DNA from 4 places in the Pantoea sp. X-Soil-YNGN-785 genome. Region 4 is predicted to be linked to each of the others. Evidence: predicted binding sites of a transcription regulator. Region 4 holds the regulator's gene; each other region holds the start of a gene.
What was found. The regulator PurR, encoded in region 4, represses purine synthesis genes. The targets are predictions, from matches to a motif close to CANGCAAACGTTTGCNTG.
Positions count from the first base shown of each region.

Region 1: a site for PurR is predicted at 2,768-2,785, ahead of purT (formate-dependent phosphoribosylglycinamide formyltransferase). Genes of this name have one in related genera too.
Region 2: a site for PurR is predicted at 5,404-5,421, ahead of serA (phosphoglycerate dehydrogenase). Genes of this name have one in related genera too.
Region 3: a site for PurR is predicted at 3,664-3,681, ahead of AC6I8E_RS00320 (NCS2 family permease). Genes of this name have one in related genera too.

Region 1 covers NZ_AP035942.1:2,298,169-2,306,264, forward strand. Annotated here, with positions in the region: gene AC6I8E_RS10760 (prolyl oligopeptidase family serine peptidase) at 1-1,874, opposite strand, end outside; gene AC6I8E_RS10765 (tellurite resistance TerB family protein) at 2,001-2,657, opposite strand; gene purT (formate-dependent phosphoribosylglycinamide formyltransferase) at 2,824-4,002, shown strand; gene AC6I8E_RS10775 (bifunctional 4-hydroxy-2-oxoglutarate aldolase/2-dehydro-3-deoxy-phosphogluconate aldolase) at 4,037-4,675, opposite strand; gene zwf (glucose-6-phosphate dehydrogenase) at 4,890-6,365, opposite strand; gene AC6I8E_RS10785 (MurR/RpiR family transcriptional regulator) at 6,729-7,607, shown strand; gene pyk (pyruvate kinase) at 7,715-8,096, shown strand, end outside.
Region 2 covers NZ_AP035942.1:3,249,349-3,257,444, forward strand. Annotated here, with positions in the region: gene ubiH (2-octaprenyl-6-methoxyphenyl hydroxylase) at 1-302, opposite strand, end outside; gene pepP (Xaa-Pro aminopeptidase) at 299-1,621, opposite strand; gene AC6I8E_RS15070 (YecA/YgfB family protein) at 1,668-2,246, opposite strand; gene zapA (cell division protein ZapA) at 2,417-2,746, shown strand; RNA gene ssrS (6S RNA) at 2,787-2,970, shown strand; gene AC6I8E_RS15085 (5-formyltetrahydrofolate cyclo-ligase) at 3,063-3,656, shown strand; gene serA (phosphoglycerate dehydrogenase) at 4,086-5,324, opposite strand; gene rpiA (ribose-5-phosphate isomerase RpiA) at 5,604-6,263, opposite strand; gene AC6I8E_RS15100 (LysR family transcriptional regulator ArgP) at 6,446-7,351, shown strand; gene AC6I8E_RS15105 (oxidative stress defense protein) at 7,696-8,096, opposite strand, start outside.
Region 3 covers NZ_AP035942.1:65,034-73,129, reverse strand. Annotated here, with positions in the region: gene glyQ (glycine--tRNA ligase subunit alpha) at 1-796, opposite strand, end outside; gene AC6I8E_RS00335 (acyltransferase) at 1,017-2,012, shown strand; gene AC6I8E_RS00330 (GlxA family transcriptional regulator) at 1,997-2,929, opposite strand; gene yieH (6-phosphogluconate phosphatase) at 2,939-3,598, opposite strand; gene AC6I8E_RS00320 (NCS2 family permease) at 3,751-5,064, shown strand; gene AC6I8E_RS00315 (4'-phosphopantetheinyl transferase family protein) at 5,101-5,850, opposite strand; gene AC6I8E_RS00310 (malonic semialdehyde reductase) at 6,030-6,620, opposite strand; gene mnmE (tRNA uridine-5-carboxymethylaminomethyl(34) synthesis GTPase MnmE) at 6,885-8,096, opposite strand, start outside.
Region 4 covers NZ_AP035942.1:1,815,082-1,823,177, reverse strand. Annotated here, with positions in the region: gene gloA (lactoylglutathione lyase) at 1-288, shown strand, start outside; gene rnt (ribonuclease T) at 409-1,077, shown strand; gene AC6I8E_RS08435 (Grx4 family monothiol glutaredoxin) at 1,121-1,456, opposite strand; gene AC6I8E_RS08430 (C40 family peptidase) at 1,821-2,630, shown strand; gene cydH (cytochrome bd-I oxidase subunit CydH) at 2,678-2,767, opposite strand; gene purR (HTH-type transcriptional repressor PurR) at 3,049-4,074, shown strand; gene punR (DNA-binding transcriptional activator PunR) at 4,071-4,976, opposite strand; gene punC (purine nucleoside transporter PunC) at 5,084-6,286, shown strand; gene cfa (cyclopropane fatty acyl phospholipid synthase) at 6,597-7,745, shown strand; gene AC6I8E_RS08400 (riboflavin synthase) at 8,074-8,096, opposite strand, start outside.

The DNA of each region.
Region 1 (8,096 bases), 480 kb from region 4:
TCCCAGTACTGCACCTGTGAGTCGTGCAGGCCGGTGGTGACCAGCAGGTGGGGATACGCTTTCGCCTCAATGTTGTCATAGGGGCTGTACTGGCGGATGTAGTGGTAGTACTCAGGATCGTTGGGGTTGCCCCACTCGTCATACTCACCGGTCGTCAGCGGAATCGACTCATCCAGCATGGTGGTAACCACATCCACAAACGGCACCTGCGCCACCACGCCGTGGAAACGCTGAGGTGCCAGATTAATTACGCCGCCCATCAGCAAGCCGCCTGCACTGCCGCCCATCGCATAGAGCCGTTCCGGGTGGCCGATGCCGCGCGCCACCAGCGCATCCGTGACATCGATAAAGTCGGTGAAGCTGTTCATTTTATTCAGCAGGCGACCGCCGTCATACCATTGCTGTCCCAGCTCACCGCCGCCACGTACCTGTATCAGCGCATAGACAAAGCCGCGATCCAGCAGGCTCAGACGGCTGACGCTGAAATCGGCATCCATGCTGCTGCCGTAGGCGCCATACCCACAGACCAGCATCGGGTTCTGACCGGGCTGATAATGTTTGCGGTGATAGACCAGCGACACCGGTACTTCGGTGCCATCGCTGACTTTGATCCAGTGATGCTCGCTTTTGTAATCCTCCGCGTTAAAGCCTTTAACCTGGCTCTGCTTCAGAATGCGGCGTTCGCCGGTATCCATATCCAGTTCAAATAGCGTGGTCGGCGTGGTCATCGACGAATAGCCGTAGCGCAATTTGCTGGTGCGCGGCGTCGGATTGTACGCCAGCCAGGTTACATAGGTCGGATCGTCAAAGGCGATGCCGCTGGTCTCGCCGCTGGCCCAGTTAATCTGTCGCAGGCTGGTTAAGCCGCGCTGGCGCTCCTCAACCACCAGCCAGTCGCGGAACAGCTGGAAATCCTCCATAACCACCTGTTCCCGTGCCGGGATCAGCGTTTCCCAGCGAGTCTCATCCAGATAGCGACTGCGATACAGCCCGAAGTTTTTGCCTTCGCGATTGGAGCGAATGAAGAACTGATGATCGTAATGGTCGATGCTGTATTCATGATCGCGACGGCGCGGCAGAAAGACATGTGGCTGTGCATCGGGGAAGTTCGCATCGATCAGCTGAATTTCGCTGGTGTTGGTGCTGTAGAGCGCAATCATGATGAACTGCTTGGAGGTGCTCTTGTGCACGCTGAGATGATAGGTGTCATCCTGCTCTTCGTAGACGAGCTTGTCTTCCGACTGCGGCATACCCAGTTCATGTCGCCACACCTGATACGAGAGCAGCGTCTGCGGATGTTTCTGCACATAGTAGATCGTACGGGAGTCGTTGCCCCAGGCGAAGCTCGATGAGGCGTTACTCAGCACTTCAGGATACCAGCTGCCACTCTCCAGGTTGCGGAAACGGATGCCGTACTGACGTCGCGACAGGAAATCTTCGGCCAACGCCATGACCCGGTTATCGGGGCTGATGTGCAGCGCGCCCATCGTGTAAAAATCGCTGTGCGAGGCGCGCTGGTTGGCATCCAGCAGCAGGCTCCACTCACCAGACTCCTCGCTTGCTGCCGGCTGACGGTAATAGGCCGGATATTCGTTACCGCTCTGATAGCGGCTCTGATAGCGGTAACCGTTTTTCACATAAGGCACTGAGTGATCTTCAGGCGGCAGCCGATCGATAATCTCTTTTAATACCCGGTCCTGCAGAGGCTGCTGCGATGACATGATTTTTTTGCCGTAATTGTTTTCGGCACGCAGGTAATCAAGGACTTCGCTGTTTTCACGTTTGTCGTCGCGCAGCCAGTAGTAGTCGTCAACGCGCGTCTCACCGTGCAGCGTCATCTCATAGGGAATTTTTTTTGCGATGGGTGCTTTCATCCATCCGTCTCCATCAACGTAATGATCTGTAAGCGTAACACTTCAGCAGCCGGAAGCCAGGTATGACGTGAGAAGCTGCCGCTGGCCAATCACTTCGTGTGACCAGCCAGCGGACTTCAGCCAGGATTAACCGGCAGGCAGACGGGCTTTTTCAGCCTCAAGATCCTGCTGGATGCCGTCGCGGACATCCTGAGGAATTTTCAGCGCGTCGCCCAGCGCGGAGAGATAGCTGCGTTCCATGAAGTGATCGACGTCGATAGCGGTACAGCTCAGGAAGTAAAGCTCCAGCGCCTCTTCCTCATTTTTCACATCGGCGGCCAGCCACTGCGGGTCCAGCGGGCGGTTCATCGCTTTCTGAATCAGCTGTTCTGCATCCTGGCCGTAACCGGACTGATGAATATTCTGCTCAATGGCTGCCCGCTCCTGATCGTCGATGTGTCCGTCACTTTTAGCGGCAAACACCAGCGCCGTGACCAGACGTTCAGCGCGCTGGTCTATGGGCGTCTGAGCCACGCCAAAGTCAGGTTCATTCTGGTGCGCTTCGCTGACCCGCTGCTTATATTTGTTCCACAGCACCGCACCAGCGGCCGCGCCACCACCAATAATCAGCGCTTTGCCGCCATATCTGGTCAGCAGTTTGCGTGAAGACTTACTGGAGACCAGCATGGCGGCCAGACCGCCCAGCGCACCCGGTGCCAGCATGTCACTTAAGCCGCTGCCCGATTTGCCTTCACCGCCCTTCTTTGCCAATACCGACTGAATCTGTTGCAACCAGTTATTCATCATTCACTCCTTTCAGGATGTCAGCCCGCTATCCTGACTAAAAGCATGTCAGGAAACGTCAGAGCGGGAAAAGTACGGCAAAAAGCAATGTCAGATGGACGAAAGATGAGAACGCAAACGTTTTCGTTTATACTTGCGCGCGAATTTTGACTGCTTAGGTGAATGTATGACGACTCTCGGAACAGCGCTGCGTCCGGCGGCGACGCGTGTAATGCTATTGGGTTCAGGTGAATTGGGTAAAGAGGTGGCGCTGGAGTGTCAGCGTCTGGGTGTGGAAGTGATTGCGGTGGATCGTTACGCCGATGCCCCGGCGATGCATGTCGCCCATCGCAGCCATGTGATCAATATGCTGGATGGGGCAGCGCTGGCTGCGCTGATTGCCGAAGAGAAGCCTGACTTTGTGGTGCCGGAAATCGAAGCCATCGCCACGGATACGCTGGTTGAGCTGGAGCAGCAGGGCCAGCGCGTGGTTCCGACCGCCCGTGCCGCAAAGCTGACCATGAACCGCGAAGGCATTCGTCGCCTGGCGGCTGAAGAGTTATCACTGCCCACTTCACGCTATCGCTTTGCCGACAGCAAAGCGCGTTTCGATGAAGCCGCAACCGCAATCGGCTTCCCATGCATTGTAAAGCCGGTTATGAGTTCATCCGGTAAAGGCCAGAGCTTTATCCGCGACGCCAGCCAGCTGGAGAAAGCCTGGGACTATGCCCAACAGGGTGGCCGCGCCGGTGCCGGTCGCGTCATCGTCGAAGGCGTTGTTAACTTCGATTTTGAGATCACCCTGCTGACCATCAGCGCCGTCGATGGCATTCACTTCTGTGCGCCGATTGGTCACCGACAGGAGGATGGCGACTATCGTGAATCCTGGCAGCCGCAGCAGATGAGTGACCTGGCGCTGCAGCGGGCGCAGGATGTTGCCGCGCAGGTGGTGAAGGCGCTGGGCGGTTATGGCCTGTTTGGCGTTGAGCTGTTTGTCTGCGGTGATGAGGTGGTATTCAGTGAAGTGTCGCCACGTCCCCACGACACCGGGATGGTGACGCTGATTTCACAGGATCTGTCAGAGTTTGCGCTGCACGTGCGGGCGTTCCTGGGTCTGCCGATTGGCGGGATTCGTCAGTATGGTCCATCGGCATCTGCCGTTATCCTGCCGCAACTGACCAGCCAGAATGTGCAGTTTGTGAATGTCGAAGCCGCACTGGGGGCCGGTCTGCAACTGCGGCTATTCGGCAAGCCGGAGATCAGCGGGCAGCGTCGTCTGGGCGTCGCGCTGGCCAGCGGTGACAGCACCACGCAGGCGATTGCGCGTGCAGTTGCCAGCGCAGCGGCGGTTACGGTTCAGGGGTAAAGGTGTGCGGTGAGCAGACGCTCACCGCCATTACTTACTTCGCGCCTTCGACAGCTTCGCGAGCCAGACGGGTGATGCGATCCCAGTCGCCCGCTTCCAGCGCATCGTTAGGCACCAGCCAGGAGCCGCCGATGCACAGCACGCTTTTCAGCGCCAGATAGTCACGGTAGTTGGCCGGAGAGATGCCGCCGGTCGGACAGAAACGCACCTGCGGGAAAGGTCCGCCAATCGCCTGCAGCGCTTTCACACCGCCATTTGCTTCTGCCGGGAAAAATTTAAACTCACGCAGACCATAGTCCATACCGGTCATTAACTCAGAAACCGTGCTGATTCCCGGAATCAACGGAACCGGCCCTTCAACCGCCGCTTTCAGCAGCGATTCCGTGACGCCAGGGCTGATAACAAACTGTGCACCGGCATCGGTCACTTCCTGTAACTGCTGCGGATTAATCACTGTGCCCGCACCGACAATCGCATCCGGCACTTCTTTGATCATCGCACGCAGTGCATCCATCGCTACGGGCGTGCGCAGCGTGACTTCCAGCACTCTGACACCGCCTGCCACCAGCGCTTTCGCCATCGGCACAGCATGTTCCAGTTTATTCACCACGATGACCGGCACGACAGGTCCGGTGGTCAGAATCTGTTCAGCACTCGTTTTCCAGTTTTTCATCAGTTCCCCTTGCTTGATAACACCGGGATTGTGGCCCGGTCATGGAGCATCGGCTCCTGCCCTGTAAATTGCGTCACTACCATACATGATTCGCTTCCTGAGCGTCTATCCTCCTGCGCCCATTTTGAAACAGCAGTTCATTTTTAGTCGTATCCGCTGGCCCGGTTTAAAGGCGAAAAAAAAGCCCGCGTGGCGGGCTTCATCATCACTTCAGTTATTCAAACTCGTTCCACGAGCGACCATCGCGGGTGATCATCGCCACCGAGGCCACCGGGCCCCAGGTGCCAGCCTGATACGGCTTGGAAGAGTCACCATCTGCCGCCCATGCGTTGATAATCGAATCAACATAGGTCCATGCGGCTTCAACTTCATCGCGACGCACAAACAGCGCCTGGATACCGCGCATGCTCTCCAGCAGCAGACGCTCATAAGCATCGGCAAGGTGCGACTGGTTGAACGTCTCGGAGTAGCTCAGATCCAGTTTGGTGGTCTGCAGCTTGTGCTTGTGATCGAGGCCTGGCACTTTATTCAGGATCTCGATATCCACGCCCTCGTCCGGCTGCAGACGAATGGTCAGCTTGTTCTGCGGCAGCTCTGAGTAGGAATCTTTGAACAGGTTCATCTCAGGGTTTTTAAAATAGACCACCACTTCGGAACATTTGGTCGGTAAACGCTTACCGGTACGCAGGTAGAACGGCACGCCTGCCCAGCGCCAGTTGTCGATATCGACACGAATCGCGACGAAAGTCTCCGTAGCGCTCGTTTTATTGGCCCCCTCTTCTTCCAGGTAGCCTGGCACTTTTTTACCCTGCACAAAGCCCGCAGTGTACTGACCGCGAACGGTTTTCTCACGCACGTTGGTCTGGTCGATGCGGCGCAGCGAGCGCAGCACTTTAACTTTTTCGTCACGGATGCTGTCGGCACTGAGATCGGACGGCGGCGACATGGCGATCATGGTCAGAATCTGCAACAGGTGGTTCTGAATCATGTCACGCATCTGACCCGCTTTATCGAAGTAACCCCAGCGGCCTTCAATACCCACCTCTTCGGCCACCGTGATCTGCACGTGGTCGATGGTGCGGTTATCCCAGTTATTCACGAAGATAGAGTTCGCAAAGCGCAGCGCCAACAGATTGAGCACGGTCTCTTTGCCGAGATAGTGGTCGATACGGAATACCTGGCTCTCATCGAAGTATTCACCAACGCTGTCGTTGATCTCCTGCGAGGTTTCCAGTGAGGTACCGAGCGGCTTCTCCATCACCACGCGCGCCGGTTTCGCATTCAGCTTCGCGGTGCCCAGTCCCTGACAGATCGCGCCAAAGGTGCTCGGCGGCATTGCAAAGTAGTTAATGGTGGTGCGGTTTTTCTGGTCCAGCATCTTGCCCAGTTTCGGGAAGTGCGTGGTGTCGTTAACATCGAGGTTGCAGAAGTCGAGACGATTGCTGAGTTTGTCCCACAGCGCTTCGTCAATCTTCTCCTTCATGAAGGTTTCCAGCGCTTCACGTACCACTTTGGTGTATTCCGCTTTGTCCCACTCGGCACGGCCGACACCAATAATGCGGGTTTCCTCGTGGATCTGACCCGCTTTCTCTAACTGGTACAGTGAAGGCAACAGTTTACGGCGTGCAAGATCGCCTTTGGCACCGAAAATCACCAGATCGCATGCCTGGGCTGTTTGTGTTACCGCCATTTTCCTCTCCTCGTTGCAGGATAGTCCGGTGGTGATGCATCCTCTGCCACCGGGTCCAGGTTATTATTTTCTTTCAGCACAATGTACTTTTTTCCCCGCGCCAGGTAAACCGACTCGCCGGGTCAACCGCATTAACTCTGTACCGGATGCGCTGCACGCGTGTGATGACACGTGCGGATTGCCGGTTTTTTCTGTGTCTGCTGGTGTCAGGAAATCTGGCACCGATCAAAGTATCCCAAAAAAAAGCGCCATAGGCTTGTCCGCCGTTGCGCCTGTCGGCCGCTGACGCGATATAGTCTCTGTTAATTGGCGCTGACGACAGTGATAATTGAAATTGATAAAAGCGATAATGGTCATCGGCTTATGAATATGCTGGAAAAAATTGAGGCGCAGTTCGCTGCGCTGAGCAAAGCGGAACAGAAAGTCGCCCGGCAGATTCTGGCTGCCCCCCAGGCGGCGATGCACTCCAGCATTGCGACGCTGGCAGGCGTTGCCGGCGTGAGTGAACCCACCGTAAACCGCTTCTGCCATCGCCTGGGCGCACGCGGCTTTCCCGACTTTAAACTGCAGCTGGCGCAGAGCCTGGTGAAAAGCAGCAGCTGGGTCAGCCGGGGTGTGGAGGATAACGACAGTGTGGAGGACTACAGCCACAAGATCTTCGACTCGGCGCTGGCTGGACTGCAGCGGGTGCGCGACCAGCTGAACAGCACGCAGCTGCAACAGGCCGTCACCCTGCTTGCGCAGGCCGATAAACTCGCCTTTTTCGGGCTGGGGGCATCCGCGGTCGTGGCGCATGACGCCTTTACCAAATTTCTGCGCTTTAATCTGCCGGTCATCTGGTCGGACGATATTGTGATCCAGCGCATGAGTTGCATAAATAGTCGAGCCGGTGACGTTTTTGTTCTCATTTCACATACTGGGCGCACAAAAAATATGGTAGAACTGGCTCGCCTGGCCCGTGTAAACGGTTCCACCGTTATTGCCATCACCTCTCCCGATTCACCCCTTGCCCATGAAGCAGCGATAGCTTTAGTGCTTGATGTACCGGAAGATACGGATGTTTATTTGCCGATGGTGTCGCGCCTGGCGCAGTTAACCGTGATCGATGTGCTGGCGACCGGTTTTACCCTGGAACGGGGTGCCCCCTTCCGGGAAAACCTGAAACGCGTGAAAGAGGCGTTGAAAGCGTCGCGTTATGAAAAGAACACCCTTCGGGAAGAGAGTGATCAGCAAAAAAATTAACATCACATTTACAATGTGAGTCGTATCACAACCCGTCGATCATATAGAATAGATAACCATGCTGTGTCCACAGACCCGGACACGCTTAAATGTTTACGGAGTCCCCGATGTCAAGACGTCTCAGAAGAACCAAAATCGTAACAACCCTCGGCCCGGCCACCGATCGTGATAATAACCTCGAAAAAATCATCGCTGCCGGTGCGAACGTTGTACGACTCAACTTCTCTCACGGCACGCCAGAAGACCATCAGCTACGTGCCGACAAAGTGCGTGAGATTGCCGCAAAACTGGGCCGCCACGTGGCTATTCTCGGTGACCTCCAGGGTCCAAAAATTCGTGTTTCGACCTTCAAAGAAGGCAAAGTTTTCCTGAATATCGGCGACCGTTTTCTGCTGGATGCCAGCCTGGGTAAAGGCGAAGGCGATAAAGAGCGCGTGGGTATCGACTACAAAGGTCTGCCTGAAGATGTGGTGCCGGGCGATATCCTGC
Region 2 (8,096 bases), 1.4 Mb from region 4:
GCCGGAATCGCGTAATCAGCCGCTGCCAGCGATACAAAGCCAGCGTGCCCGCGGTCGGAAACATGGATATCGGTAATCGGGGTGGCACAACTGGCGATGCGCTGCCACAGATTGATGTCCGCCAGCTGCTGGCAGGTGCCGGCAGAGAGCGCAATCGCGCGGCCATCGAAACCAGGATGCGCCCGACTGCCAGGCTCACTGCTTTCAATCAGCGTCACCGGCAGTGTGCCCTGGGTAAGATGGGAGATCGCCAGCGCCAGCGTCGCCCCGGTCATGCCGCCTCCGGCAATCAGAATCGTCATGCCTGTTTTGCCGCCGCCATCAGTGCTTCAATCTCATCGGCCTCTTTCACCACGCTGTCGGTGAGATTCTCAATGCCATCTTCCGTAATGAGAATGTCATCTTCAATTCGAATGCCGATGCCGCGATACTGTGCGGGCACGTCCGCATCCGGCCCGATATAAAGACCCGGCTCGACGGTTAACACCATACCTGGCTCCAGAATCCTGTCGCGGCTCGGCGTGCCATAGTGACCAACATCGTGCACATCCAGTCCCAGCCAGTGCCCCAGGCCATGCATGTAAAACTGGCGATGCGCTTCTTCAGCGATCAGGGTATCAACGTCGCCTTCAAGAATGCCCAGTTCAACCAGACCGGTAATCATGATGCGCACCACTTCATCATTCACTTCACGAATGCTGACGCCAGGGCGGAACATCTCAAGCGATCGCTTCAGCGAAGCCAGCACAATGTCGTAAATCGCGCGCTGCGCCGGGCTGAATTTGCCGTTAACCGGGAAGGTGCGGGTGATATCGCCCGCATAGCCGTAGAATTCACAGCCTGCATCGATCAACACCAGATCGCCGTCGCGCATTTCACTTTCGTTTTCGGTGTAGTGCAGAATGCAGCCGTTCTCACCGGAACCCACGATGGTGTTGTAGGAGGGATAACGCGCGCCGTGGCGGGTAAATTCGTGATGAATCTCCCCTTCGAGCTGGTACTCAAACATGCCGGGCTGACAGATTTGCATGGCACGGGTATGCGCCAGTGCGCTGATTTCCCCGGCGCGACGTAACAGTGCAATCTCCTCAGCATCTTTGAACAGGCGCATCTCATGCACCCACGGTCGCCAGTCAGTGACGGTGGCCGGCGCACTGAGATTCTGACGGAAACCGCGACGCAGCTTGTCCAGCGCGCTGAACACCAGCGTATCCGCATGGGCATATTCGCCCTGCGCATGGTAAATGACGTCAAGGCCATTCAGCAGCAGGTGGAGTTGTTCACCGATATCACTCCAGGGTAAGGCACGATCAACGCCCAGTTTTTCGGGAGCCGCCTCCTGGCCCAGCCGACGGCCAGACCAGACTTCTGCTGCCGGGTCACGCACGCGGTTAAACAGCACGCTGTGATTATGATTTTCATCGCTTTTGATCAGCACCAGCAGTGCCTGCGGCTCGTTAAAGCCGGTGAAATAGCTGAAGTCGCTGCTCTGGCGGAACGGGTATTCCGTGTCATTACTGCGCGTCACTTCGGGCGCAGCAAAAATTAGCGCTGCGCTGCCAGGCGCCATCTTTGCCAGCAGCGCCTGACGACGCTGCAGGTATCGTTCCAGTGAAATCATCTCTGCACTCCCTGTAAACTGACCGGTTAAACGCGTTGACCTGAAATTAGTGTAGCGTCGGTTTTTGCACTTCTGGCGCGGTGGGCTGGGGACGGGTAAACGTATCGTGGCACAGCAGTGCGGCGACACGCACATACTCGATCACCTCTTCCAGCGACTGCTCCAGCTCTTCCTGGTCTTCATCTTCTTCGTAACCAAGCTGGGCGATAGTGCGCAAATCGTCGATTGCTTCGCCGGTTTCGCCGGTGACCTTATCCAGTTTAGGCTGTGTTACGCCCAGGCCGAGCAGAAAATGGTTAACCCAGCCTGCCAGTGCATCTGCGCGGTCAAAGACAGTGATGTCATCGTCAGCAGGCAGCATCAGCTGAAACAGGAAGCCGTCATCTTCAAGCGTGGTGGCCGTGTGCTCGTGCAGCGCCGCCAGCGGCACGGCAAGAGTGTGTGAAAACGCCATGCCTTCGTTAGCCAGATCGTGTACCAGCGTCTTCCAGCTGGTGTCCTGGTTACCGCCACAGAGGATCCCGCTCAGCAGGCCATGCATTTCCGCGGGCGTCATGCCAACGCCCTGCTGGGAGAGCACAGCCGCGAGCGCGTTGTAATCGGGGGTTGCGTTCTGTAAGGACATAAGTTTTCATCGTCGTTGGCAGAATAAGTTCGTGTTATGCTACCACTAGCTGCCTCAAGGTTTCCAGAAAAGGGGTTGTATCTTATTTCGTGGGTCTATATAGTTGCCCGCCTCCCAAGCCATTGACTGCTAAGGGAGTTGCGAGCGAAGTAATCAGTCAGGAAGGTGGCATGTCTGCACAACCGGTAGATTTACAAATTTTTGGTCGTTCGTTGAGAGTGAATTGTCCGCCAGAGCAGCAAGATGCGCTCAATAGCGCGGCTGAAGATCTCAATCAACGGTTGCAAGATCTAAAAGTTCGCACTAGAGTCACAAATACAGAACAACTGGTGTTCATCGCCGCGTTAAACGTCTGCCACGAGCTGGCGCAAGAGAAAGTGAAAACGCGCGATTATGCTGCTAATATGGAACAGCGTATTCGTATGTTGCAGCAGACGATAGAACAGGCACTGGTTGAGCAAGGTCGCATCTCTGAGCGTGAGGGTGCGAAGTTCGAATAAAACTTCATGGTTGCTATCGTTACAGCAACGGTGAGGTAAATTTTCTCTGAGATGTTTGCATGTGGGCCAGTCCCCTGAGCCGATATTTCGAAAAAACAGAATGTGACGCTCTGTAACCTGTGTGCATGCTCGGTTCGTCCGAGAAGCCTGATGGTTACGACGGCATGTTCACCTTGAACCAAGGGTTCAAGGGTTACAGCCTACGGCGGCATCTCGGAGATCTCCCTTTCTGTAGTCCTGCTTTTTTCCCCGGACCGACATGTTATAGTCGCTGCACAGCGGCTTAAACGGCGGGGAAATCATGTCTGAACCTTCCATGTCATCACCTTCAATGTTACAGCGTCAGGAAATTCGTCAGCAGGTGCGCCATCTGCGTCGTGCCATGACGGATGAGCAGCAGGCCCAGGCGGCCGAACAGCTTGCTGAACTTGCCCTTAACTACGCTCCAGTTACTGCCGCGCGCAATATTGCCCTGTTTCTGTCGGTTGATAGTGAGCTGAATACCCGTCCGCTGATTGCCCGGCTCTGGCATCTGAAGAAAGCCGTCTATCTGCCGGTTTTACACCCTTTCTCCCCCGGTAATTTACTGTTTCTGCGCTACTCGCCCGATACACCACTGATCCCGAATAAACTGCGTATTCCTGAACCGCCGCTCGATATCCGGCAGTTGATCACACTTGATCAACTGGATCTGATGCTGGTGCCGCTGGTGGCCTTTGATCAGCATGGGCAACGGCTGGGAATGGGCGGCGGCTTCTATGACCGTACGCTACAGAACTGGCGGCAGCACGGTTTTTTGCCCGTCGGTCTGGCACACGACTGTCAGCAGGTGGATAGCCTGCCGGTTGCAGAATGGGATGTGCCTTTGCCAGCGGTGATGACGCCGTCAAAGCTCTGGCAGTGGGAGTAGAAGAAGCACTGTTACGGGATTTTCAGACGGCTTAAACCCATATTTGGGCGCATCTGGCAGCAATGAAATAGCTCAACGCGCAGGGAACATGGTCATAAGAGAAAAGCGTCCCGCGCAAGGGACAAAAACGCCGGGAGCGTTTTTGAACAACGCAACGCGTTGGCCCTTTTAAGGGCGCACCTCAGGTATGAGGTGCGTACTAAAACGCCGGGAGCGTTTTTGAACAACGCAACGCGTTGGCCCGGCAACGGGCGCACCTCAGGGATGAGGTGCGTAATCGCGCGGGCCGAGCATGCCATGGATGGCGGCTTTTGCGTCTTTCCGATCTGACCGTGTTCTCTTCGCAGTCTCGGTCTTACAGCAAATCGGGACAGCCTGTATTAACTACCTGAAGAGACGCGACTAAGCGCCTCTCCAGGTTGGTATCACTTAGTAAAGCAGACGCGCGCGGATAGTGCCCGGAATCGCCTTCATCAGCTGCAGTGCGTTCTCTGCCACTTCTGGCTCTGCATCAATGTCGATAACCACATAACCCATAAACGGCGAGGTCTGCAGATACTGCGCGGCGATGTTGATGCCCTGCTCTGCGAAGATCTGGTTGATGGCCGTCAGCACGCCGGGACGGTTTTCATGGATGTGCAGCAGACGACTGGCGCTGATACCGTGAATCGGCAGTGATACTTCCGGGAAGTTAACAGCCGAGAGAGTCGAGCCGTTATCGGAATATTTCGCCAGCTTACCCGCCACTTCAATTCCGATGTTCTCCTGCGCTTCTTCTGTCGAGCCGCCAATGTGCGGTGTCAGGATCACGTTGTCGAACTCACTCAGTGGAGAGATAAACGGCTCGCTGTTGGTGGCAGGCTCGGTCGGGAAGACATCGATGGCTGCGCCACCCACATGCTTGCTGGCCAGGGCATCACACAGCGCCGGAATATCCACGACGGTGCCACGTGAGGCGTTAATCAGCAGCGCACCGGGTTTCATCTGCGCCAATTGCTCTGCACCGATCATATCCTGTGTAGAGGCGGTTTCCGGCACGTGCAGGCTGACAACGTCGCTCATGTTGAGCAGATCGGCCAGATGGCGTACCTGGGTGGCATTACCCAGCGGCAGCTTGTTTTCAATGTCGTAGAAGAAAACATGCATACCCAGGCTTTCTGCCAGCACGCCCAGCTGCATCCCGATATGACCGTAACCGATAATACCCAGCTTTTTACCACGCGCTTCAAATGAGCCTTTGGCAATCTTATTCCAGATACCACGGTGTGCTTTCGCATTCGCTTCGGGGATGCCACGCAGCATCAGCAGCATCTCACCAATGACCAGCTCTGCCACCGAGCGGGTATTCGAGAACGGCGCATTGAATACCGGAATACCCCGGCTCGCAGCCGCCTGCAGATCAACCTGGTTAGTGCCGATACAGAAACAGCCAACGGCAACCAGCTTTTCAGCCGCCGCAAAAATCTCTTCAGTGAGCTGGGAGCGGGAACGGATACCAATGAAGTGCGCATCGCGGATCGATGCTTTTAACGCGTCGGAGTCCAGTGCGCCCTTGTGGAATTCGATGTTGGTGTAGCCTGCAGCCCGCAGATTCTCCAGCGCGCTCTGATGGACACCTTCCACCAGCAGGAACTTAATCTTATCTTTTTCCAGTGATACCTTTGCCATTTCCCGATCCTATTCAGCATTCAATGAGGACTACCATAAGCCAGCCTTCTGTCAAAATATCAAAAAAATCGCGTCCGGCAATACAAACGATTGCCCGGCAGCCAGCACGGCAATGGCTGACAGCAGCACATTGCCGGACAAAATCATGATGTCAGCGATGAAGAGAGAACGAACCTACTGTCGATGACGGTTATGTGACATAAGTCACCAAATTTCACCGACGTGAGAAAAGATGATTTGCAGGCAGAAATAACCGGCGCCTTTACAGCGCCAGACAGATCATTTTTTGATGGTCTTCACGCCATCAGGACCGCCAATCAATGCGATATCGGCACCGCGCGCGGCAAAAAGGCCAACGGTAACGACGCCAGGCAAGGCATTGATGGTTTTTTCGAGCTCAATCGGATCGAGAATGCGCAGATTATGCACATCAAGAATAATGTTGCCGTTATCGGTCACCACGTTCTGACGATACTCAGGTAAGCCGCCCATTTTCACCAGCTGACGCGCCACGTAACTGCGCGCCATCGGAATCACTTCGACCGGCAGCGGAAAACGCCCCAGCACATCGACCTCTTTTGAGGCGTCAGCGATGCAGATAAAGGTCTCGGCCACCGCGGCCACGATCTTTTCACGCGTCAGCGCTGCGCCGCCGCCTTTGATCATCTGCATCTGTGGGTTGATCTCATCCGCGCCATCAACGTAAACCGACAGCAGGTCAATCTCGTTCAGATCGAACACCTGAATGCCCAGGCTTTTCAGCTTCTGGGTAGAGGCGTCGGAGCTGGAGACGGCACCTTCGATCTGATGCCTGACCGTGGCCAGCGCATCAATAAAGTGGGCAGCGGTGGATCCGGTGCCTACACCAACAACGGTGCCCGGCTGCACATAGTCAAGTGCAGCCCAGCCAACGGCTTTTTTCAGTTCATCCTGGGTCATGGTATGTTTAAAACCTGTGCGACAACGAAGTGCGCGTAGTATAAAACAAGGCTTGCTGAAAATGCTCGGCTGTCCGACGTGGATTTAACGCTTTGGAAGCCAGCCCACAAAAAACAAGCGAGCCATCACAGGTGACACTTTTGTGGCATAGTGACGTCCACCCTGAAGGAGAGAGAAGAAGAATGAAACGCCCGGATTATCGAACGCTTCAGGCGCTGGATTCAGTGATCCGCGAACGCGGCTTTGAGCGTGCCGCACAAAAGTTGTGTATCACCCAATCGGCGGTTTCACAGCGTATCAAGCAGCTGGAGAACCTGTTTGGTCAGCCGCTGCTGGTGCGCACCGTGCCGCCGCGTCCGACTGAACAGGGGCAAAAACTGCTGGCGTTACTGCATCAGGTAGAGCTGCTGGAAGAGGAGTGGCTGGGCGATGAGAACAGTGGCACCACGCCGCTGCTGCTGTCGCTGGCGGTCAATGCCGACAGTCTGGCGACCTGGCTGCTGCCTGCGCTGAAAGATGTGCTGGCAGATTCCCCTGTCCGTCTGAATCTGCAGGTCGAAGATGAAACCCGCACTCAGGAGCGTCTGCGTCGGGGTGAAGTAGTCGGTGCTGTGAGTATTCAGCCGCAGCCGCTACCGAGTTGTCTGGTGGATCAGCTCGGTGCTCTCGACTATCTGTTTGTCGCGTCACGCGACTTTGCCGATCGCTTCTTTCCTAACGGCGTCACGCGCTCAGCCCTGCTGAAAGCGCCTGCGGTGGCGTTTGACCATCTTGATGATATGCATCAGGCCTTCCTGCAGCAGAACTTTGATCTTTCACCCGGCAGCGTGCCCTGCCACATCGTGAACTCCTCTGAAGCCTTTGTGCAGATGGCGCGGCAGGGTTCAACCTGCTGTATGATCCCGCATCTTCAGATTGAGCGTGAGCTGGCAAGCGGTGAGTTAATAGATTTGACGCCGGGATTGTGTCAGCGCCGGATGCTCTACTGGCATCGGTTTGCGCCGGAGAGCCGCTTAATGCGTCGGGTGACCGATGCGCTGATTGCGCATGGACATCGGGTGCTGCGGCAGGATGACGTGGCAGCCTGAAAACAAAAACGGGGCGAAAGCCCCGTTTTTGTTGCTGACAAATCGGGATAACCAGGAGTCTTACAACAACAGAAAAGTTAAACGCGAAGGGAACAGGGTCAGAAGAGGAAAGCGTCCCGCGGCCTGGGACAAAAACGCCGGGAGCGTTTTTGAACAACGCAACGCGTTGGTCCGGTCACGGGCGCACCTCAGGGATGAGGTGCGTAATTGTGCGGGCCGAGCGGCCAGGGATTGGCCTTAGCGACTTTCCGATCTGACCCTGTTTCCTGTGCAGGCACCGTCTCACAGCGAACCAGGCCAGGTTTTGTCAACAATCTCAAACGGGACATCAGCTCCGTTTTGCATTATGGCGTGTTGGGCTTGAGCTCAAACACCACATCTACCTGATCGTCAAAGTTGATGCTCTGCTGATCGTAGGTTTCCTGCGCCGACGTATCTGCCGCGGCTGCCGCTTTATACATGCGGTTCATTGGCATCGGCTGATAGTTGGCAACCTGATAACGAATGCTGTAGATGGATCCCAGCTTCGCGTTGAAGCCTTCAGCCAGCTGTGAGGCCTGCTGAGTCGCGTTCTTAATCGCGGCTTTACGCGCCTGATCTTTGTAGCTTTCCGGGTTTGCCACGCCTAACTCAACGCTGCGTACCTCATTCAGACCAGACTTCAGCGCCCCGTCCAGCAGATCGTTCAGCTTGTCCAGTTGACGCAGGGTGACCTGCACCTGACGCACCGCGCGATAGCCTTTCA
Region 3 (8,096 bases), 1.8 Mb from region 4:
CCGAGATCGCTTTGCGGGCATCCAGCAGGTTGAAGCTGTGTGCCGCTTTCAGAATGCGTTCGTAGGCGGGCAGTGGCAGCGGTTTTTCCAGCGCCAGCAGATGCTGCGCCTCTTTCTCGTACTGCTCGAAGCAGGTAAAGAGGAAATCGACGTCGGCGTATTCGAAGTTATAGGTGGATTGCTCCACTTCGTTCTGATGAAACACGTCGCCGTAGGTAGTTTTGCCCAGCGGGCCATCGCTCCAGACCAGATCGTAAACGCTGTCGACGCCCTGAATGTACATCGCCAGACGCTCCAGACCGTAGGTGATCTCACCCGTTACCGGCTTACACTCCAGGCCGCCAACCTGCTGGAAGTAGGTGAACTGCGTTACTTCCATGCCGTTGAGCCACACTTCCCAGCCGAGTCCCCAGGCACCCAGCGTCGGGTTTTCCCAGTTATCTTCTACGAAGCGAATGTCATGCACCGTCGGATCCATACCCAGCTCTTTCAGCGAGCCGAGATAGAGCTCCTGAATGTTGTCCGGTGACGGCTTAATGATCACCTGAAACTGGTAATAGTGCTGCAGACGGTTCGGGTTTTCACCGTAGCGGCCATCGGTAGGACGGCGGGATGGCTGCACGTAGGCGGCGGCGATCGGCTCCGGGCCGAGTGCACGCAGGCAGGTCATCGGGTGTGAAGTGCCAGCGCCCACTTCCATGTCCAGCGGTTGGACAATGGTGCAGCCCTGACGCGCCCAGTAATCCTGCAAGGTCAGGATCAGCCCCTGAAAGGTTTTGGTATCAAACTTTTGCATGTTAAGTGTGCACGCGCTTCGGTTAGATTAAAAAAAGAGGCCGACAGTATACCCTTTGACCGCGCGATGTGCAGCCGTAAATCCCGGACGGTTCCAGCGCGTTTTCACGGTAATTTCGGGGGCCGGCATACAGATGGCTCCGAATCCTGCTGGCAGCGGTTGTTGCTCTGGTCGCATTTGACTACCCTTTTGCGCACGGAGCTATGCGCAAGAGGACGCCATGCCGCAAAAGATTTACTGGATCGACAATTTACGCGCGGTTGCCTGCCTGATGGTGATCGTGATTCACACTACTACCTGGTATATCACTGGCCCGATGGCGGTAACGGGTACCACCTGGGATGTGGCGAATCTGCTGAACTCCGCATCACGCGTCTGTGTTCCGCTGTTCTTTATGATCTCCGGCTATCTGTTCTTCGGTGAACGCAGCGCCCAGCCGCGCCATATGCTGCGGCTGGTGCTCTGCCTGCTATTTTACAGCGCGGTCTCGCTGGCCTATATCACCTGGCTGACGCCGATCAGCGAAGGACGGTCGATCCTGAAGATGCTGCAGAAGCCGGTGTTTTATCACCTCTGGTTCTTCTTTGCGTTGATTGGCATCTATCTGATGTCGCCGCTGATTCAGGTGAAAACCGTGCAGGCACGCTATGTGGCGCTGCTGGTGCTGGTGCTGGCGGTGCTCGCTAATCCGAATACGGCCAGCCAGTCGCTGGGCCCGTTTCATTTTCTGCCGGTGAATCTTTATGTCAGCGGGGACAGCATTTACTACCTGCTTTATGCGCTGCTGGGACGGGCGATCGGCACAATGGACACGACCCGGCGCGGTCTGACGCCGCTGGCGGCCGGGCTGTTTATCGCCTGCGTAATTGGCATTACGTTAGGGACGAAAAAGGCGCTGATCGTCAACGGAGCGTTTAACGATACCTGGTATCTCTACTGCGGACCGCTGGTGTTTATCGCGGCCATTAGCCTGCTGATTGTGTTTAAAAACAGCCTGAATCAGCGCACGCTGCCCGGTTTTACGGTGATTGCACGCTATTCACTGCCGATCTACGGCTTTCACGCGCTGTTCATTCACTATCTGCGTACGCATCACTACGATGATATGTCGCGTCCGTGGCTCGACCTGCCCTGGGTGTTCGGGCTGACGCTGGGCGGCAGTCTGCTGCTGGGGATGGCGCTGAAACGTGTCGATACCCGTCACTTCGTCAGTTGATCGGTTTCCCGCTGGCGGGCGCGTCGCAGCTGGCGCGCCGATGAAAATCCCGCCGCCAGCGCCGCTTTTTCGGCCGATTCCCCCTGCTGCTGACGCTGGCGCGCCACGCCAACCCGCAGCTGCTCATGGTATTCCCGCACGCTGATCCCCAGATGCTGACGAAACAGCCGCGCCAGATGGCGGCTGCTGACGTGGGTGCGCCCTGCCAGCTCGGTCAGCGTCCAGCCGTGTTCAGGATGGGCAATCATCAGATCCTGTGCCCGATGAATGGCCGGATGCATATGATTGCGGTAACGCAGCCAGGGTGAAAGCTGCGGATCGTCCCCGGCGCGGCGGAACCAGACCACCATTTCCCGCGCCACCGCCAGCGCGGTAGGCGTATCGCAGAGCTGCTTCACCAGATGCAGCGCCAGATCGATGCCCGCCGTGATGCCCGCGCTGGTCCAGATATTCTCATGCCCGACAAACACCCGATTCTCCTGCACCCGTGCGCGCGGGGCGGCTGCTTTCAGGCGGGCGATCACATCATGATGGGTGGTGCAGGGCACCTCATCCAGCATGCCTGCCTGCGCCGCCAGCAGTGCCCCCGAGCAGACGCAGACCAGCATAAAGGTCTGCGCGCGCAACGCGGCGTGCTGGCGCATCAGCCAGTCGCGTGCTTCTGCGGCTTGCTGTGTGGAATAACAGATCTGTGAGTCAAAGACGCCCGGCACCACCAGCAGGCTCCCGGCGGGCAACTGTTCCGGTAAAGGTTCGATGCCGCCAATAGTCATGCCGGTGGAGCAGACCACCTCCGGCTGCGGGCCGATGTAGCGCAGCGTAAAGCGATCGCCCGCCAGCTTCAGCGTCTCGGCAGGGCCGGTCAGATCCAGCGCCATGACACCGGGCAGAGTTAAAAACCAGACGGTATGCGTCATGCTGGCTCGCTACATTAGATCCCAGCCGCGGGCGCGCCACAACGCAGGCAGCTGCGCCATGTCGTCGAAGCGCGTCACCAGCGGATGGTCCAGTTCAGGGTTGTGCGGGTCAGCGCAGTAGTAGTAGACCGGAATGCCGGCGGCGATACCGGCGCGGGCACCCGCTTCGGAGTCATCCACCAGAATGCAGCGCTCAATCGGCACCTGCATCTGTTCCGCCGCGTGATACATCAGTTCCGGATCGGGCTTCCAGTGCAGAATGTCATAGCCGCTATAAAGGTGCTCCTCAAACAGCGGCAGCATGCCGGTTAAGCCCAGCGAGTGCTGCATCTTTTTTACCGTCCCGTTTGAGACCACGCACATCGGCACTTTGATCTGCTCAACCAGCGCTTTTGCGCCTGAGATCGGCTGCAGTTGCTGATCAAACAGTCGCGCGACTTCCGCGCGATAGGCGGTTTCCACCTCTTCCATCGGCAACGTCACCTGATGTGCATCACCCACGTCACGAATGATGTCGTAGAGTTTGACGCCCTTATACTTTTCAAACATCTGCTGCAGCGACAGCTCGAGACCATAACGGGCAAAGGTGTTGACGTAGGCCTGGGTGCAGAGCAACTCACTGTCCACCAGCGTGCCATCGCAATCAAAAAAGACGCATTCAACTGACATCAGACTCTATCCTTCGATTCAGGGGGGTGCTCCACACTCTACCGCACTCAGCGCAGATTGCGAGACTGGCAATCGGTTGCGAAAAATCATTGTATTGCCCCGGTAAAATCGCCAGGATACGCGCCGATGATTTTTTCTTCTGGATGGATGGCATGAGCAAGCAAGGCGTTTTGCAGCGCATCTTCAGGCTGCAGGAACACGGCACCACGGTGCGCACCGAAGTGATCGCGGGTATCACCACCTTTCTGACGATGGTCTATATCGTCTTCGTCAACCCGCAGATCCTCGGCGTCGCCGGCATGGATACCCAGGCGGTGTTTGTGACCACCTGTCTGATTGCCGCCTTCGGCAGCATTCTGATGGGGCTGTTTGCCAATCTGCCGGTGGCGCTGGCCCCCGCAATGGGCCTGAACGCCTTCTTCGCTTTTGTGGTGGTCGGGGCGATGGGCTATTCGTGGCAGGTCGGTATGGGCGCGATCTTCTGGGGCGCGGTCGGCCTGCTGATCCTGACGCTGCTGCGGGTTCGCTACTGGATGATTGCCAATATCCCGCTGAGCCTGCGCGTTGGCATTACCGCCGGTATCGGTCTGTTTATCGCCATGATGGGGCTGAAGAACGCCGGTATTATCGTGCCGAATCCCGATACCCTGGTGGCGGTAGGCAACCTGACCTCGCACAGCGTGCTGCTGGGTGCGCTGGGCTTCTTTATTATCGCCATTCTGGCATCACGTAATATCCACGCGGCGGTGCTGATCTCAATGGTGATCACCACCGGTATTGGCTGGATGCTGGGCGACGTGAAGTTTGTTGGCCTGTTTTCAGCGCCGCCGTCGATTACGTCGGTAGTGGGTCAGGTTGATATCAAAGGCGCGTTTAACATTGGCATGGCAGGCGTGATTTTCTCGTTTATGCTGGTCAACCTGTTCGATTCATCCGGCACGCTGATCGGCGTCACCGACAAAGCGGGACTGACCGATGAAACCGGCACCTTCCCGCGGATGCAGCAGGCGCTTTATGTCGACAGCATCAGTTCGGTGAGTGGCGCGCTGGCGGGCACCTCATCGGTGACCGCCTATATCGAGAGCACTTCGGGCGTGGCGATTGGTGGCCGTACCGGCCTGATGGCTGTGGTGACCGGCCTGCTGTTCCTGCTGGTGACCTTCCTGTCACCGCTGGCCGCGATGGTGCCCTCCTACGCTGCCGCGGGTGCGCTGATTTATGTGGGCGTGTTAATGACCGCCAGCCTGTCGCGCGTGCGCTGGGACGATCTGACCGAAGCGGTTCCGGCGTTTGTGACCGCCGCCATGATGCCCTTCAGCTTTTCCATCACCGAAGGGATTGCGCTGGGGTTCATTGCTTACTGTGTCATGAAGCTGGGTACCGGCCGCTGGCGTGAGATCAGCCCCTGCGTGGTGATTGTTGCGCTGCTGTTTGTGCTGAAGATTGTCTTTATCGACGCGCACTAAGCGCAGTCAGAGCCGCAACCCACCGGTTGCGGCTTTTCACATTTCAGGATGCAGATTGCGCTCGCTGGGCAGACTGGTCAGCCGCAGGGCATGAGGCCCGATGTTGGGCTTACCCATCTCAATTTCACGTAATGCACGCCATTCAAAGTCGTTATCCATCTCCCACAGGTACAGCCGCTGCGTCGCAGACGACAGCGCACACGACCAGACCAGCATGGGTTCCGCATCACACACCACCTGAATGTCGGGATAGAGTGACGATCGCAGCCGACCGGCACCCGGCAGCAGGCGCAGCGAATCCAGTCCCCGATCGCCTTCTCCCGTCAGCTTGAGAATGCTCTGGCGTAACGTCCAGATCTGCGTCACCGCTTCCATGGCATCCTGCTGGGCATTAATCCAGGCGATTTCGCCCGACGTTAATCCCTGAATCAGCTGCGCCTGCGTCTGACGGCTCCGCGCATGCACAATCTCCATATCCAGACCGGCACGTCCACCCTCTTCAGCCAGCAGTACACCCACCGTATTGCCCGCATAGGCAATGCTGAAATCGGGCAGATCGCTGTCAGCAAACACGGGACGTCCGTTGCTCTGGATAATCAGCCGTGGCAGCTCTTGAATACCATAAACGCGCAGCATCAGCTGTGCCAGTAGGGTTCGCGCGGCAAGGAAACGTCCACGGCGTTTGTCAGCGAACTGCTGTGCCGTGTCGGTAATCGCCTGGGGAATGCACATCTCTTTAGCCGGGAAGCCGGGATCGCCCGTCCAGCGTACAAAATGACCAGCCATCTGTCGCTCCGTGAAAATGGTCAGATAATCATCAGAAACATTGTAGGAATTTTCCTACCTTATTGCACTCAGCAACAGCACAGATTGGGTTAAATTCAGAATAGGATGATCAGGCAGCACAGGCTGGCGGGAATGGTTCAGAGTTACGCGCCGCGAACCGAATCGCGACGCGGGCCGCATCAGGCGAAGCGGCTTGCCTGCTCAAAACTCAGACGCGGCAGGCGCGGATGAAGTTTTGATGCCTCACCGTAACCGAGGTTAATCAGCAGGTTAACCTGATACTGGCCGTCGGGGAAAAAGGCATCATTGATTTTGGCCGGATCGAAACCGGACATCGGACCGGCATCCAGACCCAGCGAACGGGCTGCCAGGATCAGGTAACCCGCCTGCAGGCTGCTGTTACGGAAAGCCGTCTCTTTCGCTGCTTCCGGGCTGCCGGTAAACCAGCTGCGCGCATCTGCATGCGGGAACAGCGCAGGCAGCTGCTCATAGAACTCACGGTCCCAGGCCACGATCACCGTAACCGGCGCGCTCATGGTTTTGTCCAGATTGCCGGACGAGAGGGCCGGTTTCAGCTTCTCTTTGCCTTCCGCTGAGGTGACGAAAACAAAACGCGCAGGCAAGCAGTTCGCCGAGGTCGGCCCCAGCGCCGTTAAGGTATAGAGCTGTTCCAGCAGGGCGTTATCGACCGGCTTATCCTGCCAGTAACTGTGGGTGCGGGCGTCATTAAACAGCGTATCCAGTGCGGCAGTGTCGAGCGGTGTACTCATGCAACTCTCCTTTTTCAGGCAAAAATTTCGCCTGACGGTGTTCACGTAGTGGGTTTGCGTGCGGCCCGACACGGCGGGATGAAGCGGGATTCACTCACCGCGATCATAGCCGCACGTCAGATCGGCGCATCTACCGTTATACGACAACGCGGTGCCGCCGCAAAATAACATATCAGCAAGAATCAACGCAGAGGCGGGAATAACAGGGGAGGCAGCGAGACGGGAAATCAGGCCTGACAGCGCGATGCCGCCAGGCCCGGAAAGCTATTTACCAATACAGAAGCTGGAGAAGATACGGCCCAGCAGATCGTCAGAGGTGAATTCACCGGTGATCTCGCTTAACGCCTGCTGAGCAACACGCAGCTCCTCCGCCAGTAACTCACCGGCCCGGGCACCGAGCAGCTGTGCTTTCCCCTGCTGTAAGTGTGTGGCCGCCAGCTCCAGCGCCTGCAGATGGCGACGACGCGCCAGGAAGCCACCTTCCATGTTGCCCGCGAAGCCCATGCTCTGCTTCAGGTGATCCCGCAGCGCATCGACGCCCTCGCTGGTGCGTGCCGACAGGCGAATCAGTGAGTGACCGTTTACTTCTGTCAGGCCCAGCGCTTCACCGGTAACATCCGCCTTATTGCGCACCACGGTAATTGGCAGCTCCGGCGGCAGACGGGAGACAAAATCGGGCCAGATAGCCGCCGCATCGGTGGCATCGGTGGTGGTGCCATCTACCATAAACAGCACGCGGTCAGCCTGTTCAATCTCCTGCCAGGCGCGCTCAATGCCGATGCGTTCGACTTCGTCGCTGGCCTCTCGCAGACCGGCGGTATCGATAATATGCAGCGGCATGCCATCTATATGAATATGTTCACGCAGTACGTCACGGGTGGTGCCCGCAATGTCCGTAACGATAGCGGCGTCACGGCCTGCCAGCGCATTCAGCAGGCTCGATTTGCCCGCATTAGGCCGGCCCGCAATCACCACCTTCATTCCTTCACGCAGCAGGCTGCCCTGACGCGCTTCGGCACGGACCGCATCCAGGTCCCCGATCACCGTATTCAGCTGTGCTTCAATTCGGCCGTCAGAGAGGAAATCGATCTCTTCATCCGGGAAGTCGATAGCCGCTTCGACATAGATGCGCAGGTGAGTGAGCGCTTCCACAAGATGATTGACGCGGGTGGAGAACGCGCCCTGCAGCGAGTTCACGGCCGAACGCGCCGCCTGCTCAGAGCTGGCATCGATCAGGTCGGCAATCGCTTCGGCCTGCGCCAGATCGAGCTTGTCGTTCAGAAACGCACGCTCAGAGAACTCACCCGGCTGAGCGATACGCACGCCCGGCAGCGCCACGATGCGCTTCAGCAGCAGATCGAGAATTACCGGGCCGCCGTGGCCCTGCAGCTCCAGCACATCTTCGCCGGTAAAGGAATTGGGGCCAGGAAACCACAGCGCAATGCCCTGATCCAGCACGCTGCCGTCGCTGTCAGT
Region 4 (8,096 bases):
CTGGCGTTCGTAGGCTACACCGACGAAAGCGAAGGTGCGGTGATCGAGCTGACCTACAACTGGGGCGTTGATAAATATGACCTCGGCGATGCTTATGGTCACATCGCGCTGGGCGTCGATGACGCAGCAGCAGCCTGCGAACGTATCCGCAAAGATGGCGGCAACGTGACCCGTGAAGCGGGCCCGGTTAAAGGCGGCTCCACCATTATTGCCTTTGTTGAAGATCCCGATGGCTACAAAATCGAGCTGATCGAGAACAAAGATGCCGGTAACGGCCTGGGCAACTAAACCTGCCCCTCAGCCCGCCTGACCCGGTGGGCTGAATCCCTTTCTCTGCGCTTCATCTGCTGCACCCGTCCCCGTTTTTTGCCATAATACGCGCTGCCCTTTTTCTGCAACGAGATCCTGATGTCTGAATCGAATTCCCCTAATGCACTCAATCAACGTTTCCGTGGCTTCTATCCGGTGGTGATCGACGTTGAAACCGCTGGTTTCAACGCGCAAACCGATGCGTTACTGGAGATTGCCGCTATCACGCTGAAAATGGATGAAGAGGGATGGATTCAGATTGACCAGACGCTGCATTTCAACGTCGAACCCTTTGTCGGCTCGCTGCTGCATCCGGAAGCGCTGGCCTTTACCGGTATCGATCCGAGTAATCCGCTGCGCGGCGCGGTGAGTGAATATGAGGCGCTGCACGCCATTTTCAAAATGGTGCGCAAGGGCATTAAAGATAGCGGCTGCAATCGCGCCATTATGGTGGCGCACAATGCCACGTTTGATCTGAACTTTATGTCAGCGGCAGCAGAACGTGCCAGCCTGAAGCGCAATCCGTTTCACCCGTTTGCCACCTTTGATACCGCAGCGCTGAGCGGACTGGTGCTGGGTCAGACGGTGCTGGCGAAAGCCTGTATTGCGGCGGGAATGGAGTTTGACAGTACGCAGGCGCATTCAGCGCTCTATGACACTCAGCAGACGGCGACACTGTTCTGCGAGCTGGTGAACCGCTGGAAACGGTTAGGTGGCTGGCCTCTGCCCTTCGCCGGGGGCGACGCAGACGCCACGACATCCGCATAAGGGATGCCACAATGAAAGAGGCCGACATAATGTCGGCCTTTTTTTATTCTGCTTCTTTAAATTTTTCTGCGGTCTCTTTGATCAGCGACTGCAGTTCACCACGCTGTAACATCTCGACGATGATGTCGCATCCACCAACCAGTTCACCATCCACCCATAGCTGCGGGAAGGTCGGCCAGTTAGCGTATTTCGGCAGCTCAGCACGAATGTCCGGGTTCTGCAGAATATCCACGTAAGCAAAACGCTCACCGCAGGCTGACAGCGCCTGCACCGCCTGTGCAGAGAAACCGCAGCTTGGCAGTTTCGGGGAACCTTTCATGTACAGCAGGATCGGGTTTTCTGCGATCTGGCGCTGAATTTTTTCTACAGTACTCATAATTGCCTTCCTTAATTCGTTACTTCGTGTTTGTTTATTGTAGCGACTTCACAGCGTGACTGAAAATGAGATTTTGCTCCCTGCCCGATTAAATGACCATCATTGTTAAGTCCCGTGCGCAGGACATTTAACTTCAGGTATTAACAGCTGGTAACAGTTTAATAATTCGTAATAATTCCGTTGGTATAACATGCTGAAAATGTTCATTTTCAGTGCAATCACGTGGGCTGCAAAGATTAACATTAAAAGGCATTACAGTTTTTAAGCGAACTGGACTAGAATGGCCTGGGCACTGATCCTGGATCAGATTAATCTCAACTTTGTCGCGGTGCGTAGTGGCCCTGACAACTTAACTAATTAATGGACTATGCGTTTAATCATTACGCTTTTTATGCTGGCCTTTGCGCAACTGTTTTTCAACATCGCCGCTGCGTCGCCTCACGCGCCGGTGAACGTCAATACGCATAAAGCAGAGAAAAAGAGTGCGCGCGACGATGAACGCCGCAAGCGTCGCCCGGTAAAAACGGTGACGAAAAAAACTCGTCTCAGCCCTGACCAAAAACTTAAAACGAAAAAACAGAAAAAAGTCGAACTCACTGCTAATCAGACGCCTGCTAAGAAGACCTCGCTCAAAACCGCCCGTATCAGCAAAAGCAAAGAAAAAAATAAAGAGAAGAAACGCTATGGGCATCAGCGCCAGCTGAAAACCGCTGAGGTCACCACCCGCGAGCCAGGCACGATTAAAATGAGCAAATCCCACCGCCAGCGCTATCAGAAGGCGCGTGAGACTGCAATGACCAAGCTGATGGGGCAGTTGGGTAAACCCTATCAGTGGGGCGGCACCTCTCCACATACCGGTTTCGATTGCAGCGGTCTGGTCTGGTATGCCTATAAAGACCTGGTGAAATTTAAGATCCCGCGTACCGCTAACGAGATGTATCACCTGCGTGACGCCGCGCCGATCAAGCGTGAGTCGCTGGAGAAAGGCGATCTGGTCTTCTTCCGTATTAATGGCCGCGGCACAGCGGACCACGTCGGCGTTTATTTGGGCGATGGCAAGTTTATTCAGTCGCCACGTACCGGCAAAGATATTCAGATCAGTGCATTAGGGGAAGATTACTGGCAGCGCCACTATATTGGTGCCCGTCGGGTGATGACGCCGAAAACGATACGCTGAGCAGCAGAACAGTCAGAAAAAAGCCGGGATAATCCCGGCTTTTTTTATTAGTGCAGAATGGCAGTAAAACTAAAGGCCACAATCATCAGCAGACAGCCGACAGTGGTCATCAAAGCCAGTTTCAAATCGGTACTCATTGCTTGCTCCTTAGTCACACACTTTGCAGGGATATGGCATTTTCCCACAGGGTCCGGTAAAAATCTCGTTTTATCCGTTCAGCCTTGTTAGAATCCCGCCTTTGTTGCGCAACGCGCGCAACCCTGATTCCGTTTGCGCATCTTTTCTGGCGTTTTTTCTCCGCCAGCGGCCTGTTTACCGGCCAGAAAAGCCGCATTTTTGCGGAAAAAACCCTGAGCAGACGCAAACGTTTAACATTACGCTTATCATAGAGTTAGGTAAGCACTGGAGTCCGATTTTCATGGCAACAATTAAAGATGTGGCGAAACGCGCTGGCGTCTCAACGACCACCGTTTCGCACGTCATCAATAAAACCCGCTTTGTCGCTGAAGAAACACGCGAGGCGGTCTGGCAGGCAATTAAGGAACTGCACTACTCGCCAAGTGCTGTGGCGCGCAGCCTGAAAGTAAACCACACCAAAACGCTGGGCCTGCTTGCCACCTCCAGCGAAGCGCCCTATTTCGCTGAAATTATTGAAGCGGTTGAAAACCACTGTTTTGACAAAGGCTATACGCTGATTTTGGGTAATGCGCATAACGATCTCCAAAAACAGCGCGCCTATCTCAGCATGATGGCGCAGAAGCGCGTCGATGGTCTGCTGGTGATGTGCTCTGAGTATCCGGACGATCTGCTGCAGATGCTGGAAGAGAACCGCAATATCCCGATGGTGGTGATGGACTGGGGCGAATCGCGCGCCGACTTTACTGATACAGTTCTCGATAACGCCTTCCAGGGCGGCTATCTGGCGGGACGTTATCTGATTGAACGCGGACACCGTGATATTGGTGCTATCCCCGGTCAGATGGAGCGCAATACCGGCGGCGGACGCCATGCCGGTTTTCTGAAGGCGCTGGAAGAAGCGGGTATTCAGCCGCGTGCCGAGTGGATTGTACAGGGTGACTTTGAGCCGGAGTCAGGCTATCAGGCGATGCAGCAGATCCTGTCACAGAAACAACGCCCTACGGCGGTGTTCTGCGGCGGTGACATCATGGCGATGGGGGCCATTTGCGCCGCCGACGAGATGGGTTTGCGCGTACCGCAGGATATTTCGATCATCGGCTATGACAATGTGCGCAACGCCCGCTATTTCGCCCCTGCCCTGACCACGGTGCATCAGCCAAAAGCCCAGCTGGGTGAGAAAGCGCTGGATATGCTGCTTGACCGCATCACCAGTAAGCGCGAAGTGTCACAAACGATTGAAGTCCATCCGACGCTGATTGAGCGCCGTTCAGTGGCAGATGGTCCGTTCCGCGACTATCGCCGCTAATCCTCGCTTAACCACTCCTGATTAAGCGTTTGCGCATCACCCAGATAGCTGAGCAACCAGCCTGTCGCCGGTGATGCGCGATCTTCTGCCCAGCTGACGCAACAGGGGCTATCCGGAAATGCCACCGGCAGCGTCAGTTCGACCAGCTCGCCGCTGTCGAGCAGTGGTCTGGCCAGATGACCCGGCACCATCGCCACACACAAGCCTGCCTGCACGCACTCCAGTCCGGTTTGCCACTCCGGCACCACCAGCCTGCGCTGGTTATCCAGCGTCCATGTCATACGACGCGGCAGTGCGCGTGATGTATCTTCCAGCACCAGTGACGGCCAGCTACGCAGCGTGTCATCATCGATCTGGTTCGCCTGAGTCAGAGGATGATCGGGCGCGACCACGCAGCGCCAGTTGAGCGTACCCATATCTCGAAATGCAAACCGTCCGCCTACCGGAATCGCCTGGGTGGCCCCAATCGCAACTTCCACCCGACCGTCGGCCAGTGCATCCCAGACGCCGTTAAAGACTTCATAGCTGATGATCAGTTCCATATCGGGGAAGTGGCGATAGAAGTCTTTGACCAGCTGCCGGGTGCGTTGAGGTTTGGCGATGCGGTCAACGGCAATGCTGAGCTGCCCGCGCCAGCCGTTGGCCAGCTGCTGACACTGACGCCGGGTGGCAAGCATTTTTTTGATGACGCTGCGCCCTTCCCGAACAAAATGTTCGCCTGCTGGCGTCAGCACCACTTCGCGATGCTGGCGTTCGAACAGCGGCACTGCCAGCCAGTTCTCCAGCTGACGCACCGTGTAGCTGATGGCAGAGGGCACCCGATGCAGCTCCTGAGCAGCGGCGCTGAAGCTGCCCCCGCGGGCGACCGCGTCAACGACCTCTAATGCATATTCTGACCACATAATCTGCCTTCAAAAATTTTAACAGCAATCGGCAAATATTACCGTTTCACAGCGGCAAACGCACCTTTTACACTCTGCCGCGTTCATCCTGCAAAAATGAGAATGAGATGTTGTCGAATAAAGGATTTATGCCCTACCTTGCCCTGCTGAGCATGCTCGGCTTTTTAGCCACAGATATGTACCTGCCCGCCTTTGGTGCGATGCAGCAAACGTTTAATACCTCGCCGGGCCTGATCAGCGCCAGTATGAGTCTCTTTCTGGCGGGTTTCGCCTGTGGGCAGCTCTTCTGGGGACCGCTTTCCGATCGCATTGGACGTAAACCGGTGCTGCTGGCCGGACTGGCCATGTTTGGCATCGGCTGTGCGGGCATGCTGTGGGTGAATGATATCACTCTGATGCTGGCGCTGCGCTTTGTGCAGGCGATTGGCGTCTGTGCTGCGGCCGTGAGCTGGCAGGCACTGGTAGTGGATCGCTATCCTGCCGCGCGCGCTAACAAAGTCTTTGCCACGATTATGCCGCTGGTTGCGCTCTCCCCGGCGCTGGCCCCGTTGCTGGGTGCCTGGCTCATCGGCCATTTCCACTGGCGTTCGATTTTCCTGGTGCTGACGCTGATTGCGGTGGCGTTGATTCTGACCACGCTGCGCCTGCCCACCGTACGCCAGGAAGCACGCGAGAAAGGAGCCCAGCCTGGCTTTTTCACTCTGCTGAAATCACGGGTTTACAGCGGCAACGTGCTGGTCTACTCCGCCTGTTCAGCCAGTTTTTTTGCCTGGCTGACCGGCTCGCCGTTTATTCTGGCGGATCTGGGCCTTTCACCCGCCGATATCGGCCTGAGTTATGTGCCCCAGACGCTCGCCTTTTTGATTGGTGGATTCGGCTGTCGTGCCCTTCTTAACCGCTTTAATGGCGCTCAGCTGTTACCGTGGCTGCTGGGCATTTACAGCCTGAGCATTCTGGCGCTGTTTGCCGTCGCGCTGTCAGGCGGCAGCACGCTGGTGAGCCTGATGGTGCCGTTCTGCGGTATGGCGCTGGCTAACGGTGCGATCTATCCAATCGTGGTTTCCAGTGCGCTGACGCCCTTCCCGCACGCCACCGGTAAAGCGGCCGCATTGCAGAACACTTTACAGCTAGGACTCTGCTTCGCTGCAAGCCTGGCAGTCTCTGCCGGATTAACGCATGCACTGTTTACCACTACGCTGATGATGACGGTGACGATTCTGCTGGCGCTGGTGGGTTACGTCATACAGCGTACCGCAAGCGCACAAACTGTTGTTGCCTCCGCGCAACCTGCCTGCCAGGATAATCACTGACACACTGACTTTTTCGTTAGCCTCCTAACAATAAGTCATTGAATATTGACCCGCGTGAGCATATACTCATCCGGGTCAACAAATCTGTAATAAATCAACAATATAATAACGTAATAATCTGATTGGCACCCTGTTGCCGGGACGGTATTCGCGCGCGTTATTCTTACCCAGACCGACCTGCTGCAGGCTAGTCCAGTCCTCTGTATCACACAGTCAACCGGTGTGCGGAGTCATCCGTACCGTTTCTCAATGCCTGACGAAATTGACTACTCTTTGTTCAGGTTCAGATTGGACAGGTGGTGGAAAAGCTATGAGTTCATCTTATGCAGAAGCAGTGAGCCCTGAAGAAAACCATTGGTATCGCATCGTCCACGAGATGCTGGAAAAAGCGGATATTGAAATTAATGGTTCACGTCCCTGGGATATTCATATTAATCATCCCGGCTTTTTTAAGCGTGTTCTGCAGGAGGGATCGCTTGGGCTCGGTGAGAGCTATATGGATGGATGGTGGGAGTGCGATCGGCTGGATATTTTCTTCCATCAGGTGCTGAAACATAAACTCGATCAGCAACTCCCGCATCACTTTAAAGATACGCTGCGCATTGCCGCTGCCCGCTTAACCAATCTGCAGTCGAAAAAGCGGGCCTGGATTGTCGGTAAAGAGCATTACGACCTGGGTAACGATCTCTTTTCACTGATGCTCGACCCCTATATGCAATATTCCTGTGGCTACTGGAAAGAAGCTACGACCCTGGCGACGGCGCAGGAAGCCAAGCTGGATATGATTTGCCGTAAATTAGCGCTGGAACCTGGAATGTCGCTGCTGGATATCGGCTGTGGCTGGGGCGGACTCGCGGAATTTGCCGCACGTCATTATGGCGTCAACGTGCATGGCGTGACGATTTCCGCCGAACAACAGAAACTGGCGCAGCAGCGCTGTAGTGGATTAGACGTCACGATTCTGTTGCAGGATTATCGCGATCTGAATGAGCAGTTTGATCGCATCGTTTCAGTAGGCATGTTCGAGCATGTCGGGCCGAAGAATTACGCCACCTATTTTGATGTGGTTGATCGTAATTTAAAGCCTGACGGAATTTTTCTGCTTCACACCATTGGCGCGATTAAAACCGATATGAGTGTCGATCCCTGGATCGACAAATATATCTTCCCCAACGGCTGCCTGCCTTCAGTGCGTCACGTGGCGGATGCCAGCGAGCCGCATTTTATTCTGGAAGACTGGCATAACTTTGGGGCCGATTACGACAAAACGCTGATGGCCTGGCATGAGCGCTTTTTGCAGGCCTGGCCGGAGCTGGCTGATAACTATGGCGAACGCTTTAAGCGGATGTTCTCCTATTATCTTAATGCCTGTGCCGGCGCCTTCCGCGCGCGGGATATTCAGCTGTGGCAGATTGTGTTCAGTCGCGGTGTTGAGGGCGGATTACGGGTGGCGCGGTAGGGAGTGTCAGTTTGTTAAGAGGGTGATCCCGTGCTGAAGGTTTTAAAAAACTGGCCTGTTTTGAGAGTGGAACTGCATAGGGAACACAGTCAGATCGGAAAGTCGCAAAACCCGTCATCCCTGACATGCTCGGCCCGCGCGATTACGCACCTCATCCCTGAGGTGCGCCCGTTGCCGGGCCAACGCGTTGCGTTGTTCAAAAACGCTCCCGGCGTTTTTGTCCCAGTTGCGGAACGCTTTCCTCTTCTGACTGTGTTCCCTGCGCTTCGGGCTATTATACTGCTGCCAGAATCACACGATTTGGCTTTCCAGCAGTCTTTGCGGGTTATTAACTCTCGGCGGCAGGCTGGC